Regions from separate parts of the Ventrimonas sp. genome, predicted to be linked through region 1. Evidence: predicted binding sites of a transcription regulator. Region 1 holds the regulator's gene; the other holds the start of a gene.
What was found. The regulator HrcA, encoded in region 1, represses chaperone genes, less so after heat shock. The targets are predictions, from matches to a motif close to TGTTAGCACTCNNNNNNNNNGAGTGCTAACA.

Region 1 (7,905 bases):
ATTGTTTCGGAATTTGTACAAGCCCGGGAAATGAAGAACTGGCAAAAAGTACAAAGAAAAAATGCAGAAAACGACAGATTGCACAGGGAAAATATTTGGATTTCGTATTGTCAGATATGCCTGCATAAAAAGAAAATGAGGTTAAAGGAAAAGAAAAGCGTAACGGAAACCTGCGAATATTTGCAGCGACAAACGAGTTTTCCTCTGTTAGGATAAGCACAACGACAACAAGCCTGTGCCCGGGCAGCCAAGTGCTTATGGAGTTTCGAAAAATGATGTTATAATGGAAGGGGAAACTATGAATACTCAAATGATGATCTGCATGGTAATCTTTGCGGCAACGCTGGTTAGTTACATGCTGAACAAGATTCCAATGTGGCTTACGGCAATGATCTCTCTGACAGCGTTATATTTTACCGGCTGTATTGATGCGGCAGGTGCTTTGTCTGGTTTTTCAAATGTAAATACGCTTTTGATGGCAACCATGTTTATTGTGGCAGCAGGATTTCGGCGCACATCTTTGGTAGACGGTATGTGCGGAGCAATCATGAAGCTCACAAGAGGCAGTTTTGTGACCGCATATTTTGGTTATATTCTGCTGGCAGTGCTTCTGACAAACTTTATTGCGAGCCCGATGGTAGTTTATGCGATCGTAAGCCCGCTTCTGGCAGCACTCTGTGACAATACGAACCATAGCCGTTCCCAGTATATGTTCCCGGTTATGGTCGTGTGTGTGGCATGCTGCGGGATTCTGCCGCTTTCAACTGCGATCCAGCAGGCCGGACAGTTTACCGGATTTATGGAAACCTATGGATTTACCGGTATGAGCATCCGTGCGATTGACTTTACCATTGGCACCTGGCCGATTTTGATCATTGTTCCGCTTTGGGCACTGTTTATCGGACCGAAATTTACACCAAAGGCTCCGATTGTCCCGATTGAAGCACTGGAAAACCGCAATTCTGGAAAGCAGGCACAGAAACTCAGCCCGGTTGTAGATAAGATTGGAATTGCCGTATTTTTTGGAACCATTTTATGCCTGATCTTTTCCAGCCAGCTTCATCTTACCACCTGGTCTGTGGCATTGACCGGAAGCCTTCTGATGGTTTTATTTGGTGTGGTAGATCAGAAATCTGCACTGCGTGATATCCCGTGGGATATGTTAATGCTGTTTGTAGGTGCACTGGCACTTGGAACCGCCCTGACGAACACCGGAGCAGGCGATATGATTGGAAATGCTTTGGCAACAGCCGTTGGTGGTACTCACAATAACTATGTGCTCGGTGCGTTATTCTTCCTGATCCCGTTTGCACTGACTCAGTTTATGCTGAACCGTTCTGTATCTGCGGTATTTGTTCCGATTTGTCTGCTGACCTGTTCCGCACTGGGTGCAAATCCGACAGGACTGGTTCTGTTAGTCAATGCAGGTTCCCTGACGGCATTCCTCACTCCGATGGCGACACCGGCGGTTCCGATGTGCATGGCTGATGGCGGTTATGATTTGAAGGCCATCTTTAAGAGCGGCGCACTGATTACATTGATTTTGCCATTTATCTATATCGTTTATACCATGACAGTATTCCCTGCATTTTAAAAGAAAGGGAGTGACGTGGATATGACACAGGAAGAAAAAATTGCTATTGCAGAGACTGTGCGGCACAGAGATCGTTTTGGTCCTGTGAGTCAGGAAGAGTTAGCGGCACTGTCGGGAAAAGAAACAGAACTTTGGATTCAGACAAAAAACGGTTATTGTGTGCATGTCTTTGAAGAACGGCCGGAAGCTTTGCCGGATCGGGCCCCAATTTTATTAAACTTTCATGGTGGTGGATTTTTAAAAGGACGCACGGATCGTGAGCGCAGATATTGCTGTGCAGTCATGGAAGCAACGAATGCTCTGGTATGGGATGTTGATTATAGTCTTGCACCGGAAAAACCGTTCCCTTATGCTGCAGAAGAAAGCTATGGAATCATACAGTATGTGTTTGAACATGCAGAAGAACTGTGTATCGATCCGGAAAAAATCATGCTTGCCGGACATAGTGCCGGAGGCAATCTTGTGGCATCGGCTCTGGTGAAAAATGCGGAAACGAAAGCATTTCATCCATGTTGCGCCTTGATGGAGTATTTCCCAACAGACAATACCGCGAATCCGGTAGAAAGGCTGTCGGAGGAATTAAAACAGGATCCATTCTGGGTGAAACGCGCGGAAACGGAGAAACTGTATACAGATTTTTATGTGGGAGATGCAGATGCATCTGATCCATGCTGTTCCCCTGCTTTTGCAACGGAGCAGGTCCTGGCTGCATTTCCAGACTGTTTGATTTTATCTGCAGGAGAAGACAGCCTGAGAGATGATACGGAAAACTTTGGAATGCGATTGGTAAAGGCGGGAGTTTGTGTAACCATGCAGAGGATTCCAGAAGCTATGCACGGATTTACAACCAACCGGACACCTGGATGGGAACGAGCATTAGAACTGCATGATCGTTTCTTTTTGGAACATATAAACCGATAAAATGAAAGAATGTAGAACATTAAAGGAGTGAAACTATGAAGATTACAGACGTAAAGCTGCGCTTTGCCAAACATTATCTTTTCGTACAGGTTTACACCGATGCCGGCATTACCGGTCTTGGAGAAGCCGGAAACTGGGGATATCTGCAGGCAACGGCAGCAGCCATTGAAAAGTTTGCGGATTACTTAATTGGAAAAGATCCGTTCCGTATTGAAGATTTTAACCAGAACTTTCTGCGATCCGTGTATTTCCGCGGTTCTGTCATTATGAGTGCGATTTCCGCTATTGACATTGCGCTTTGGGACATTAAAGGAAAGGCACTCGGCGTTCCGGTTTATGAATTATTGGGCGGAAAAACCCGCGATAAGGTGCGCGTTTACGCTTCCGTCATGCATATAACCGATGATAAGGAAGAACTCGCAAAGCAGTATCAGGAACTACAGCAGATGGGCTTCACCGCTGCCAAGATTTTCTGCAACGGACCGAAGAGCAGCGCGGATGGAAAGGGAGAGTTCTTCGCCAGCCGTATAGAGCGGGAAGTAGAAAAAGTCCGTGTCTGCCGGGAAGCAGTCGGAAATGATTTTGATTTCGTTTTGGAAGTGCATCGCGGCATGACTTTGCCAGAGGCTGTCGCATTTGGTCGTGCAGTAGAGCCATACCGCCCGATGATCCTGGAAGATCCGGTTCCGCCGGACAATGTGGATACGATGGCAGAGGTGGCATCCAAGATCGGGGTTCCGATCGCAACCGGTGAGAGAGCCATCGATCTGCGCGAATTTGAAGTGCTGATGGCACGCCATGCATGCCAGTATATCCGTCCGGATGTCTGCGCAGTTGGCGGCATTACCACCAGCAAGAAGATCTGTGCGCTTGCAGAAGCACACGATGTACTGGTGATTCCGCATAACCCGCTTGGACCGGTATCCACGGCAGCCTGCCTGCAGATCTGCGCAGCCATTCCGAACCTTGGGATCCAGGAACTCCCGGGCTTCTGCTTAAATGGAGCGGAAGACAAGATGGTGAAAGAACCATTCCATTTTGAGAATGGCTGTATGATGATTCCGGAAGCACCGGGAATCGGAATTGAACTTGCCGACGATGCAGAAGAACTGTATCCGGCAAAAGAGCGCGGCAGCAATGCAGCGCACCGGGCATTCGATGGATCTGTAAAAGACTGGTGATGTAAATAACAATATAAGTATATGACAAAGGCCGTGTGAGTTGCCGAAAGGCAACTCACACGGCCCTATTAAAGTGAATCAAATGGTTATTTTACCCCAGCACCAGGAACACTTCCTGCGTCTGCTTTCCGTGCTGCCGTGTCTGTGCGTGAGTATCAAAGAAAATATCCACGTGGTTGCCCTTGACGCCGCCGCCGCGGTCCTCTGCGGTGTAGATGATACCGCCGATCATGACCTTGCTTCCGTAAGGAATGACGCGCGGGTCCACGGCAATGGTACGTCCGGAGGTTGCGATGGTGCCGGTGCTGGTGTGGCGGCCCCAGCCCTCGGAGCACTGTCTGCATGGACAGTAGCCGGTGGTGCGGAAGAAGCCGAGGGATTTTAAACCGGTATGTTCGTGGCTTTCCTCAGCAGAAGTGCTTTCAGCAGCAGTCTGGGCCGATTCTCCCTTTACATAGGTTTTCGGATTGGAAAGCGCTTTGCCGTCTACCGCGCCTTCTACAACATAAGTGCCGTCTGCCAGCGCGTCCCAGTTTATGCTGATGCGGAAACCGTGATTCCCATTGCCGATTCCGTTTCCTTTCAGATCAGAACGGTAGGTGACTGCGGTCTGGTGATAGCTTTTAACCTGCTCACCGGTTTCTTTATTGGTAATGGTTACGCTGACCGGAACGCCGGTGTTCGGCATGGAGGAATCCCACGCCCAGCCGACAATGGTATTGCCCTCGAATGCATCAAAGGAGCCATCCGGGGCTGCTGCCAGAGCAGTAAAGGCACCTCCGATCAGGAACATGGCTGAGATCAGTAAGGTGACAAACATTCTTTTGGTTTTTAACATAAAATCAGTCCTTTCTTTTCCAGAATCTGTTACAGGTTTGTGTGCCACAAAAACGAAATATTCAATTCACACAAATTAAATATATGTAACAAATTTGTAACATATGAACGATAAGTCCTTATTTTACACATTTTTTTTGATTTGTCAAGGAAAAAACGAAAAGCAGGTCTGTTTCTGCCCTGGAAAATACAAAAAGTCACAGAAAAAACACAGATTTTTCAGGCAAACCTCTTGACAAACTACATAGGGTAAAGTATATTAATCACAGAATGTTAGCACTCCTTGATGATGAGTGCTAACAAGAAGAAGGAGGCGGCAGAATGGAACTGGATGATCGTAAAGTTACTATATTAAAAGCTATCATCAAGACTTATCTGGAAACAGGTGAGCCGGTGGGTTCCAGAACCATTTCCAAATATACGGATTTAAAACTGAGTTCCGCAACCATCCGAAACGAAATGTCGGATCTGGAGGAGATGGGATATATCCAGCAGCCCCATACATCGGCGGGACGGATCCCATCCGATAAAGGCTACCGCTTCTATGTAGACCAGATCATGCAGGAAAAAGAACAGGAAGTCACGGAGGTCAAAAGCCTGATGATCAAAAGGGTTGACCGTGTGGAACTGGTCTTAAAGAAGCTGGCACAGCTTCTGGCTAACAACACCAACTATGCTGCCATGATCAGTGGTCCGCAGTATCACCAGAACAAGCTGAAATTCATCCAGCTGTCCCGGATGGAGGAAAACAAACTCCTGGTGGTCATCGTGGTAGAGGGAAACCTCATTAAGAATGCCATGGTGAATGTACCGGAGTCGGTGAGCCAGGAAGATATCCTGAACCTCAACATCCTTTTAAACAGCGCGCTTAACGGTCTCACCATTGAGCAGATCAATCTGGATGTTATCACAAAGCTCAAACAGCAGGCCGGCGTTCACAGTCAGATTGTGGATCTTGTATTAAATGAAGTAGCCGGAGCAATCCGGGCCGATGAGGAAGATCTTCAGATCTACACAAGCGGTGCTACCAATATTTTCAAATATCCGGAGCTGAGCGACGGTGAGAAAGCAAGCCAGCTAATCAGTACACTGGAACAGAAGGATAAGCTCCAGGAGCTCATTGCAGATGTAAATGAGTCGGAAGACAGCAATGGAATCCAGGTTTACATTGGAGACGAGACACCGCTTCAGACCATGAAGGACTGCAGCGTGGTCACTGCCAACTATGAGCTGGGAGAGGGTATCCGCGGTACCATTGGTATCATCGGACCAAAGCGGATGGATTACGAAAGAGTACTCAGTACGCTGAAGCATCTGATGAAGCAGCTGGATGCCACCTATAAAAATGAGAGTTAGTGTGTCAGAGATGACGCCGATAAAGAAAGGCGATAAACCATGAGTCAGAAAGAAAAAGAAGTAAAGCAGAGTGCCGCTGAGGTCGAGAACGAAAATCTTGAGACTGAGCACACTGAAGCAGATAATGGCGAAACCTCCGCAGGAACCGAAAACCAGGAGGCAGAAACCAGGGAAAACGAAGCAAAAGAAGCAAAGGACGCAAAGAAAGATCCAAAAGATGCTCAGATTGAGGAACTTCAGGATCGATTAAAACGCCAGATGGCCGAGTTTGATAATTTCCGCAAGCGTACGGAAAAAGAGAAGGCAGCCATGTACGAGATCGGAGCGAAGGATATCATCGAGAAGATCCTTCCGGTGTTAGATAACTTCGAGAGAGGCCTGGCAGCCGTGCCGGAGGATGAGAAGGGTTCTTCCTTTGCCGAAGGCATTGAAAAGATCTACAAGCAGTTCGTGAAAACTCTGGAAGATGCCGGAGTGGAATCGATCGAGGCAGTAGGCAAGCAGTTCGACCCGAACCTGCACAACGCAGTGATGCATGTGGAGGATGAGAAATACGGCGAGAATGAGATCGCCATGGAACTGCAGAAGGGTTACAAGTACCGCGGCAGCGTGGTACGCCACAGCATGGTTCAGGTTGCAAACTAAACCAGCTGCGAAACTTAGCGTATTATCAAAAATTGTTTGAATAGAGCAGGAGGAAAACATTATGAGTAAGATTATTGGTATTGATTTAGGAACCACAAACAGCTGTGTAGCAGTTATGGAGGGTGGTAAACCGGTAGTTATCCCGAACCAGGAAGGCTCCAGAACCACACCGTCTGTCGTAGCATTCACCAAGACCGGTGAGCGTCTGGTAGGTGAGCCGGCAAAGCGTCAGGCAGTTACCAACGCAGACAGAACCATTGCTTCCATTAAGAGACATATGGGTACAGACTATAAAGTAACCATCGACGGTAAAAGCTATACTCCGCAGGAAATCTCCGCTATGATCCTGCAGAAGTTAAAAGCAGATGCAGAGGCTTATCTGGGTGAGACCGTAAGCGAGGCTGTTATCACTGTTCCGGCATACTTCAACGATGCACAGCGTCAGGCAACTAAGGATGCCGGTAAGATCGCAGGTCTGGATGTAAAGCGTATCATCAACGAGCCGACCGCGGCAGCGCTGGCATACGGCCTGGACAACGAGAATGAGCAGAAGATTATGGTATACGACTTAGGCGGCGGTACCTTCGATGTATCCCTCATCGAGATTGGTGACGGCGTAATCGAGGTTCTTTCCACCAACGGTGATACTCACTTAGGCGGTGATGATTTCGATAACCGCATTACCCAGTGGCTGGTTGACGAGTTCAAGAAGGCTGAGGGCGTAGACCTGTCCGGCGATAAGATGGCAATGCAGAGACTGAAAGAGGCCGCAGAGAAGGCAAAGAAGGAGCTTTCTACCGCAACCACCACCAACATCAACCTGCCGTTCATCACTGCAACCGCTGAGGGCCCGAAGCATCTGGATATGAACCTGACCAGAGCAAAATTCGACGAGCTGACCCACGACCTCATCGAGAGAACAGCAGTTCCGGTACAGAACGCATTAAAAGACGGCGGCGTAACCACCGCTGAGCTTGGAAAGGTTCTGTTAGTCGGCGGTTCCACCCGTATGCTGGCAGCTCAGGAGAAAGTAAAACAGATGACCGGCAAGGAGCCGAATAAGTCCTTAAACCCGGATGAGTGCGTAGCCATCGGTGCTGCTATCCAGGGCGGTAAGCTTGCTGGCGATGCCGGCGCAGGTGATATCCTTCTTCTGGATGTAACTCCGCTGTCACTGTCCATTGAGACCATGGGAGGCATTGCTACCAGACTGATCGAGAGAAACACTACCATTCCGACCAAGAAGAGCCAGATCTTCTCTACCGCAGCTGATAACCAGGAGGCAGTAGATATCCACGTTGTACAGGGTGAGCGTGAGTTTGCACGTGACAACAAGACCCTTGGCCAGTTTCGCCTGGACGGTATCCTTCC
Region 2 (7,905 bases), on a different contig from region 1:
GCCGCTTCACCGGTGCCTGGATAAAGTCTGCCTGGGTCTGCATCAGGAAATTGTTGGCACTGGCTCCGCCATCAACCTTCAGGGAAGTCAGGTCAATACCGGAATCCGCTTTCATGGCCACCAGTACGTCATGTACCTGGTAGGCAATAGACTCCAGTGTAGCCCGGATGATGTGGTATTTGTTCACACCCCGGGTAATACCCACAATAGTTCCTCTGGCGTACTGATCCCAATGCGGAGCACCAAGACCGGTGAAGGCCGGAACCACATAGCAGCCGTTGGTATCCTTCACTTTTTTTGCCATATACTCGGAATCCTCTGCCGAATCGATCAGCCGCAGCTCATCCCGCAGCCACTGGACCGCCGCTCCGGCCACGAAGATGGAACCCTCCAGCGCATAATCCACCTTTCCGTCCAGTCCCCAGGCAATGGTGGTGACCAGCCCGTTTCGGGAGAATACCGGCTTTTCTCCGGTGTTCATAAGCAGGAAACAGCCTGTTCCATAGGTATTCTTCGCTTCCCCCGCCTCAAAACAGGTCTGACCGAACAGCGCCGCCTGCTGGTCTCCCGCTGCCCCGGCAATAGGAATGGCTCCGCCCAGATAAGAAGGCTCTGTCTCCCCGTATACGCAGCTTGACGGCTTCGGCTCCGGCAGCATGCATTTCGGAATATCCAGGATCTTTAAGATTTCATCATCCCACTGCAGAGTATTGATATTGAACAGCATCGTGCGGGAAGCATTGGAGTAATCGGTTACATGTACCGCGCCCTTGGTCAGCTTCCAGATCAACCAGGTTTCCACTGTGCCAAACAAAAGCTCACCCTTCTCCGCCCGCTCCCTTGCTCCCGGCACATGGTCTAACAGCCATTTGATCTTGGTAGCGGAAAAATACGCGTCAATGACAAGTCCTGTTTTCTTCCGGAAGCTGTCCATATAGCCCTGTTCCTTCAGAGAATCGCAGTAGGCTGCGGTACGGCGGCACTGCCAGACAATGGCGTGGGCAATGGGTTCACCAGTCTCCTTATCCCATACAATGGTGGTTTCTCTCTGATTGGTGATACCGATCGCCGCAATGTCTGCTGCTTCTGCGCCGATGCGGCTCATGGCCTCCACGGCCACCCCCAGCATGCTGGCCCAGATCTCATCCGCGTCATGCTCCACCCAGCCAGGTTGTGGAAAATACTGGTGAAATTCCCGCTGCGCCATGCTGCAGATCTCGCCCTTTTTATTGAAAAGAATGCAGCGGTTGCTGGTTGTCCCCGCGTCCAGTGCCATAATATAATCTGCCATGATTGGTTCCCCCTTTATATAAGATTTTGTCTGATCATTACTCTATTATCCTAAAAACTCAACGATAAAGCTGTTTTCCCAGTTTATTTTCTTTCTTGCATCATACCATTTTTTTCCGCACTCGTACAGTTGATTTGTTGCAAAATATTTCTTTTTTTCTCATTTTATCAGAATTTTATTGTTTTTATGAACATTTTGTGAATTTAACGCTTTGTTCTTTATACTGGGCACATCAAACAAAGATCAGGACGGACAGAATGAAAACAATGACGGAAATGGCGCGCCAGATGGCAAAGAAGCGCCGGACGGCAAGGGCGGACCGGATGACAACGGCGGTGAAGGCAGCGCAAACGTCACCATCAAAAAGAGTGATGGAACGGTAATAAAAAAAGGAAGCAGCTGCTATACCATTACGGTAGATTCCTACAGTGCTTCCTGAAGCATATAATGTTGTTTGGCAGGTCTGCGCATTCACTGTACAGACCTGCCAAATACTTCCCTCTTAATCTACTTTTTCAACAGAAAGGATTTTTCCGGTGAAGGCATCCACGGTATTTACCGTACCGGTATAGGTTACCATCACGGTATCACCATCCTTCACACTGTCTAACCCCTGTGGCTTCTCATTCTGATCAAAGCTGAAGCCGTAATCCTGACCATCAAATGTGATGGTAAACATGAAATCCTTGATGTCACTGATCGTGCCTGTCATGCTTGCTTCTTCCTGATCTGCGGCAGAATCTGCCTTAGATTCCTCTGAATCCTTTGCTTCATCTGTGTTCAGACTCTCAGCAGAGGCTGTGCTTTCTGCCTTTGTGGTCTCCTGCTGTGTTGTTTCTGCCACTGTAGCCGTTGTCTCACTTGCTGTAGCAGACGGGGTATTTTTTGAAGAACAAGCTGCTGCAAATACCATGACCATTGCGGTGCTCATCATAATCAATGCTCTTTTTTTCATTTTAACCAACCTTTCTTTTTTGAGCAGACGGAATCTGTTTTTCCTCGATCTGAAAGCATTTCCGGCTGCTGATGCATATGCGATCTGTAACTGTGTCTATCTCCACAGCCACTCCTATTGAACAATAAAATTGTGTCCAAATTGTCATCGTTTTATGAAGAAAGGAAACTTTTTTCTTAAGATTTCAAATGCAGATATGGGACAGCAACCGGACGCTGGCTTTTACAAGCACGCAAAAAGTCCACGGACCAGCACATTTACTGGCCCGTGGACTTTTTATTCACTTTCTCTCATGCGGTTCTGCTGCCATCTCAGCCTGCTTACGCATCAGCCTTCAATGGTAACATATTTCTTGGTTTCTACCGCCGGTTTTGCTTCCTTCTTCGGAACAAACAGCTTCAGCATACCATGCTTGAACTCAGCCTTGATGTCCTGCTCGGTCACATCTTCACCAACGTAGAAAGAACGCTGGCACGCACCGGCATAACGTTCACGGCGGATATACTTACCGGTTTCTTTCTCCTGCTCATCCTTATCAAGTCCCTTAGCGGCACTGATGGTTAAATAGCCATCCTTCAGTTCTGCGGTGACTTCCTCTTTCGTGAATCCCGGAAGATCGATCTCCAGCTCATAGCCGCCTTCCAGCTCTTTGATATCGGTTTTCATAACGTTCTTGGCGTTGTGACCATATAGTTTCTTCTCAACGTTGTTCTCTGCGCTGTTATCGAAGAACGGAAAACCTCTCATAAATTCATCAAACATATCCTCACCAAAAATACTCGGCATTAACATAAGTCATCTCTCCTTTATCTATCTAAAATTTACTTATTATCAAATTCAGTCTTCTATATTATGGCTGCGGTTTCTTCCCCGGCCAGGCAGCCTTACTGTTTTCCGGGGAAGTTTCAGTCATTTGTATTAGCCTTCAATGGCTACGTATTTTTTATTTTCTACCTTCGGCTGTGCTTCCTTCTTCGGAACGAACAGTTTCAGGATACCGTGCTTGAACTCTGCCTTAATGTCCTGCTCGGTGATATCTTCACCTACATAGAAGGAACGCTGGCACGCACCCGCGTAACGTTCACGGCGGATATACTTACCGGTTTCTTTCTCCTGCTCGTCCTTATCAAGTCCCTTGGATGCGCTGATGGTTAAGTAACCATCTTTCAGCTCTGCGGTAATCTCGTCTTTTGTGAATCCCGGAAGATCCATCTCCAGCTCGTAGCCGTCTTCCTGTTCCTTGATATCGGTCTTCATCATATTCTTTGCATGACGTCCGTAAAGTTTCTTCTCTATTTTATTACCTGCATTCTCATCGAAGAATGGAAAATCTCTCATAAAGTCATCAAACATATCCTCACCAAAAATACTCGGCATTAACATAAGTCATCTCTCCTTTTCTATCTATGCTTAACCTTGTTTCTTTGGAACCAGGATCTTTCAGAGACCTCCGGGAACCTCTTTCTTTGTTCCCTCTGTATCCCCTTCCTTTGTTCTACATGTACTATAGCACGCATTATTAGCACTGTCAAGAGGTGAGTGCTAATTTTTTGTGAACTTTTTGTGAACTATCAATGTTTACTGATTCCATGTGATAAAAACACAAAGAAAGCGTGAACCCTCTGTTTTCACAAAGAGTTTCACGCTTTCTCAGTTCTTTTTCCAGCTTATTACAGATTGCTTTCCTTCCGGTTCGCCGCTTTCCGCAAAGCCTCTCCGATATCGGTAATGCAAAGCAGGGTCACCACCAGAAATGATCCCGGAATCACAATGATCCACCAGGCGCCACCGGACATTGCCTTTTCTGCCAAGCTCAGCATGCTTCCCCAGGAGATCATCTCAAGCGGCAGGCCGATTCCCATGTAGCTTAACGTAGATTCCGCTGTAATAGCGCTGCGGATATTCATCACTGCCATAAACAAAATCGAGGCAATGAAATTCGGTGTCAGATGACGCCTTAAGATATAGAAAAAACCGCCGCCCATAGCCCGGGCCGCAATGACATATTCACTGTTTCGGATCTGCCGCACCTCCGTGCGCACCACCCTGGCCATTCCTGCCCAGCTTGTCACTCCGATCACTACCGACAAGCTGAGGATCCCGGCTTTTCCAAAAGCCGCCTGAAGCAAAATTACCAGAAGGAGGTTCGGCACGCTTAAGAAAATTTCAGACAAACGCATCAGCAGTTCATCCAGCCAGGCCGGAGCGCAGCCACTGACTGCCCCGTAAAAAATAGCAATCGCTGCCGCAATCAGGGATGCCAGCACGCCAATGGTCAGAGAAATCCTGCCACCAGACCAGATCATGGAAAAAATGTCCCGCCCCATCGTATCCGTACCGAACAAAAACTCTTTCCCAGGGTGAACATTGCAGTTTAAAAGATCCATATATGCAGGATCTTTCGTCATGATCCAGTCCGCGCAGATGCAGCCCAGAATGATCGCTGCAAGAACCAGGACAGGAAACAACGGCTTGTTCTGATACCAGGAAATGTTCTTCTGCGCCGGAGCTGGCCCGGATGGCCGGATGCCGACAACGCGGAATCGGGGATCTGAAACCGGCTGTACATGTTCGGCCGTTATTTCTGTGCCGACACTAAAATCCGACTTTATAGCTTCGTCTGCTGACGCTGTTTTTTGCAGCACATCCGGCCTGTTCTCCTGCATGCTCCGCTGCTCCGCATGCTCTGTCTCCGGCTGCACGTTCGCATCACAGACCTCTGTACTTTCCTCAGCCTCCGTTTTTTTCTCCTGCTCTTTCCGCTCGCCGCAGGTCACCCGCAGCCGCGGATCCAGCCATTCGTTGATCTTTTCAGCTGCCATGCTGCACAGGATTACCAGGATTCCGGACAGGATACACAAGAGCATCAGCAGATTATAATCCTTATATCGGGCGCTCTCATAGGTCAGTGTACCAAGACCCGGATAAGAAAAAACCGTCTCCACCACATAGGTCCCACCCAGAATGTGAGGCACTGCAATGGCCATGATACTTAAGTAAGAGGGCAGAGCCCCCCGCAGGCAATGATTCAGCAAAATCCTGCCTTTTCGCAGGCCCTTGGCCCGTGCCAGAAGTACATAATCTCCACGGATTTCTTCCAGCATGCGGTTTCGCATCAGAAATGCGTAGTACCACAAATGGCTCAGAACCACCACAGAAAGCGGCAATACCAGATGCCGCAGCCGGTCTGTAATATCTGCCGCTTTTCCTGCGGTATAAGCTCCAGAGCTTGGCAGCCAGTGAAGTCCTGCTGAAAAGATCAGGATCAGCACCAGCGACATCCAGAACTCCGGAATACAGCTGGTGATGGTCCCGATACGGCAGAAGAAGCGGTCCAGCAGACCGCCCTCCCGCCAGGCACAGAGGATTCCCAGAAACAGTGAGCCGAAAAAGATCAGAAGAAATCCTATTCCGCCAAGCAGAAGCGTATTTCCTACACGGTTTCCGATCACCGTCACCACATCCTGCTTATACTTATAGGAAATGCCAAAATCTGCATGGGCTGCCTCCTTCAGCCAGCGCACATACTGAACCATAATTCCATCGTCCAGTCCCAGCTTTTCCTCCGCCCAGACGCGCTCCTGCGGACTCATCCGCTCTACGCGGTCACCGTAATAGGATACAAGCGGATCACCCGGGGCCATCCTGGATACAAAGAAAACGGTAGTGGAAAGGACAAAAATGCTAAACAGCAAAATCAGGATTGTTTTTTTCGTATTCATGTCCGCCCCTCCTCTCCCGTTCCAGCGCCGGGTCCGGTTTCGGAATCGCAGCCAGAAGTTTTTTCGTATACTCATGCTTCGGAGCCGCAAACAGCTCCTCCGTCGGTGCTGTCTCCACCAGTTTTCCCTGGTACATTACGCCAATCCGGTCGCACAAAAAACGTACCACTGAAAGATCGTGTGCAATAAACAGAAACGTAAAGCCATGCTCCTGCTGCAGATGCCGGAACAGATTGATGATCTGCGCCTGGATCGACACATCCAGCGACGCCACCGGCTCATCTGCCACAACAAACTCCGGCTCCATGGAAAGTGCCCGTGCAATGGCCACTCTCTGCCGCTGTCCGCCGGAAAGCTCTGCCGGATACTTGTCCAGATACCCTGCATCCAGTCCCGCAAAATGCATCTGAAACTCCGCTTCTGCCCGAAGTGAACCGCGGGGCGGCACCCGTTTCTGAATTTTCATAGGCTCTGCCACAATGTCGCAGATCTTCATACGGGGATCCAGGCTGGAAGCCGAATCCTGGAAAATGATCTGGCGTTCCGACTGCAGCATGCGCTTATGTCTTCGGAAGGACAAACGATCGTTAGTCTCGATTCCCCGATAGCAGATACTGCCGTGGGACGGCCTGGTCAGGTTCATGACACAACGGGCAATCGTGGATTTTCCGGAGCCGGACTCCCCTACGAGTCCAAATATCTCACCCTTTCGGATCTGGAAGGAGACATCATCCAGGGCTTTGGCTGTTCTTCCGCCGGGAAGCGTGTAAACCTGGCTTAAATGCCTCACATCCAGAAGAATTTCCGCATTTTCCGGAAGCATGCAGCGCGGATGCACGGAAACGGAAGTGGTTTCCTCCGGTGAATGTCTCACACTCTGCTGCGCCCGCGCATCCAGCATCCAGGAGGCAGCGAAATGCGTATCCGATACCCGGAACATAGGCGGCTCTTCTTCATAATCAATTGCCAGGGCCTGTTCATTGCGACAGGCAAAGGCATCACCTTTTGGCGGATCAATCAAAGTAGGGGGCATTCCCGGAATGGTATAAAGCGCATCCTTTCCGATGGACGCGGCCGGAAGTGCCCGCATCAGGCCCTTTGTGTATGGATGACGCGGATCGTAAAAAATCTCATCGGCTGTTCCAATCTCCACGATCTTTCCGGCATACATGACCGCCACACGATCTGCCACATGGGCTACCGCGCCCAGATCATGGGTAACAAATACGATGGATGTACCCAATTTTTTCTGAATATCACGAAACAGATCCAGGATCTGCGCCTGCACAGTCACATCCAACGCTGTGGTAGGCTCATCCGCAAAGATAATTTCCGGGTTTCCGGCCAGCGCCACCGCCAGCACGGCACGCTGCCGCATGCCGCCGGAAAACTGATGCGGATACTGACGACTTCGCTCTGCCGGATAGTCAATGCCTACCAGCTCCATAAGCTCCTCCACCCGGTGATAAACCTGTTCCCGGGACAGCCTCTGTTTCTGATCAGCCTTCTGCTGCTTCACAGCCTCCGCGATCTGGTCTCCAATGGTCATAGCCGGATCCAGCGCCGTCATGGGATCCTGAAACACCATGGAAAAACGGCTGCCCCGCAGAGTGCACATTTTTCGTTCCGGATAGCCCGTGATATCTTCCCCATCCAGCAGGATCTGTCCAGCTTTCTGCTTTGCGGATGCCGGAAGCAGCTTCATAATACTGCGGCACAACGCGCTTTTTCCGCAGCCGGATTCTCCCACCAGAGCAAGGATTTCTCCTTTTTTCAGTGAAAAGCTCACATTCCGCACCGCCTGTACTTCTCCCTGACGGGTAAAAAAGCTGACCGACAGGTGCTTTACCTCCAATACATCCGACATCGTTACACTACTCCATTGTCCAGTCTTTCACATTCCAGAAAATACCAACTCCATGATGTCCCATAATAGT

Region 2: ACMP1L_RS00900 (Hsp20/alpha crystallin family protein) is a predicted target of HrcA. The motif match lies at 3,764-3,794, and genes of this name have one in related genera.

The regions. Positions count from the first base shown of each region.
Region 1 is NZ_DBFCCJ010000010.1:7,639-15,543, forward strand. It holds gene ACMP1L_RS01420 (SLC13 family permease) at 299-1,594, shown strand; gene ACMP1L_RS01425 (alpha/beta hydrolase) at 1,616-2,515, shown strand; gene ACMP1L_RS01430 (mandelate racemase/muconate lactonizing enzyme family protein) at 2,551-3,696, shown strand; gene ACMP1L_RS01435 (3D domain-containing protein) at 3,788-4,534, opposite strand; gene hrcA (heat-inducible transcriptional repressor HrcA) at 4,855-5,889, shown strand; gene grpE (nucleotide exchange factor GrpE) at 5,929-6,534, shown strand; gene dnaK (molecular chaperone DnaK) at 6,596-7,905, shown strand, end outside.
Region 2 is NZ_DBFCCJ010000008.1:22,431-30,335, reverse strand. It holds gene glpK (glycerol kinase GlpK) at 1-1,291, opposite strand, end outside; gene ACMP1L_RS00915 (hypothetical protein) at 1,503-1,730, shown strand; gene ACMP1L_RS00910 (hypothetical protein) at 1,794-2,225, opposite strand; gene ACMP1L_RS00905 (Hsp20/alpha crystallin family protein) at 2,574-3,038, opposite strand; gene ACMP1L_RS00900 (Hsp20/alpha crystallin family protein) at 3,165-3,629, opposite strand; gene ACMP1L_RS00895 (ABC transporter permease subunit) at 3,917-5,968, opposite strand; gene ACMP1L_RS00890 (dipeptide ABC transporter ATP-binding protein) at 5,931-7,835, opposite strand; gene ACMP1L_RS00885 (ABC transporter substrate-binding protein) at 7,843-7,905, opposite strand, start outside.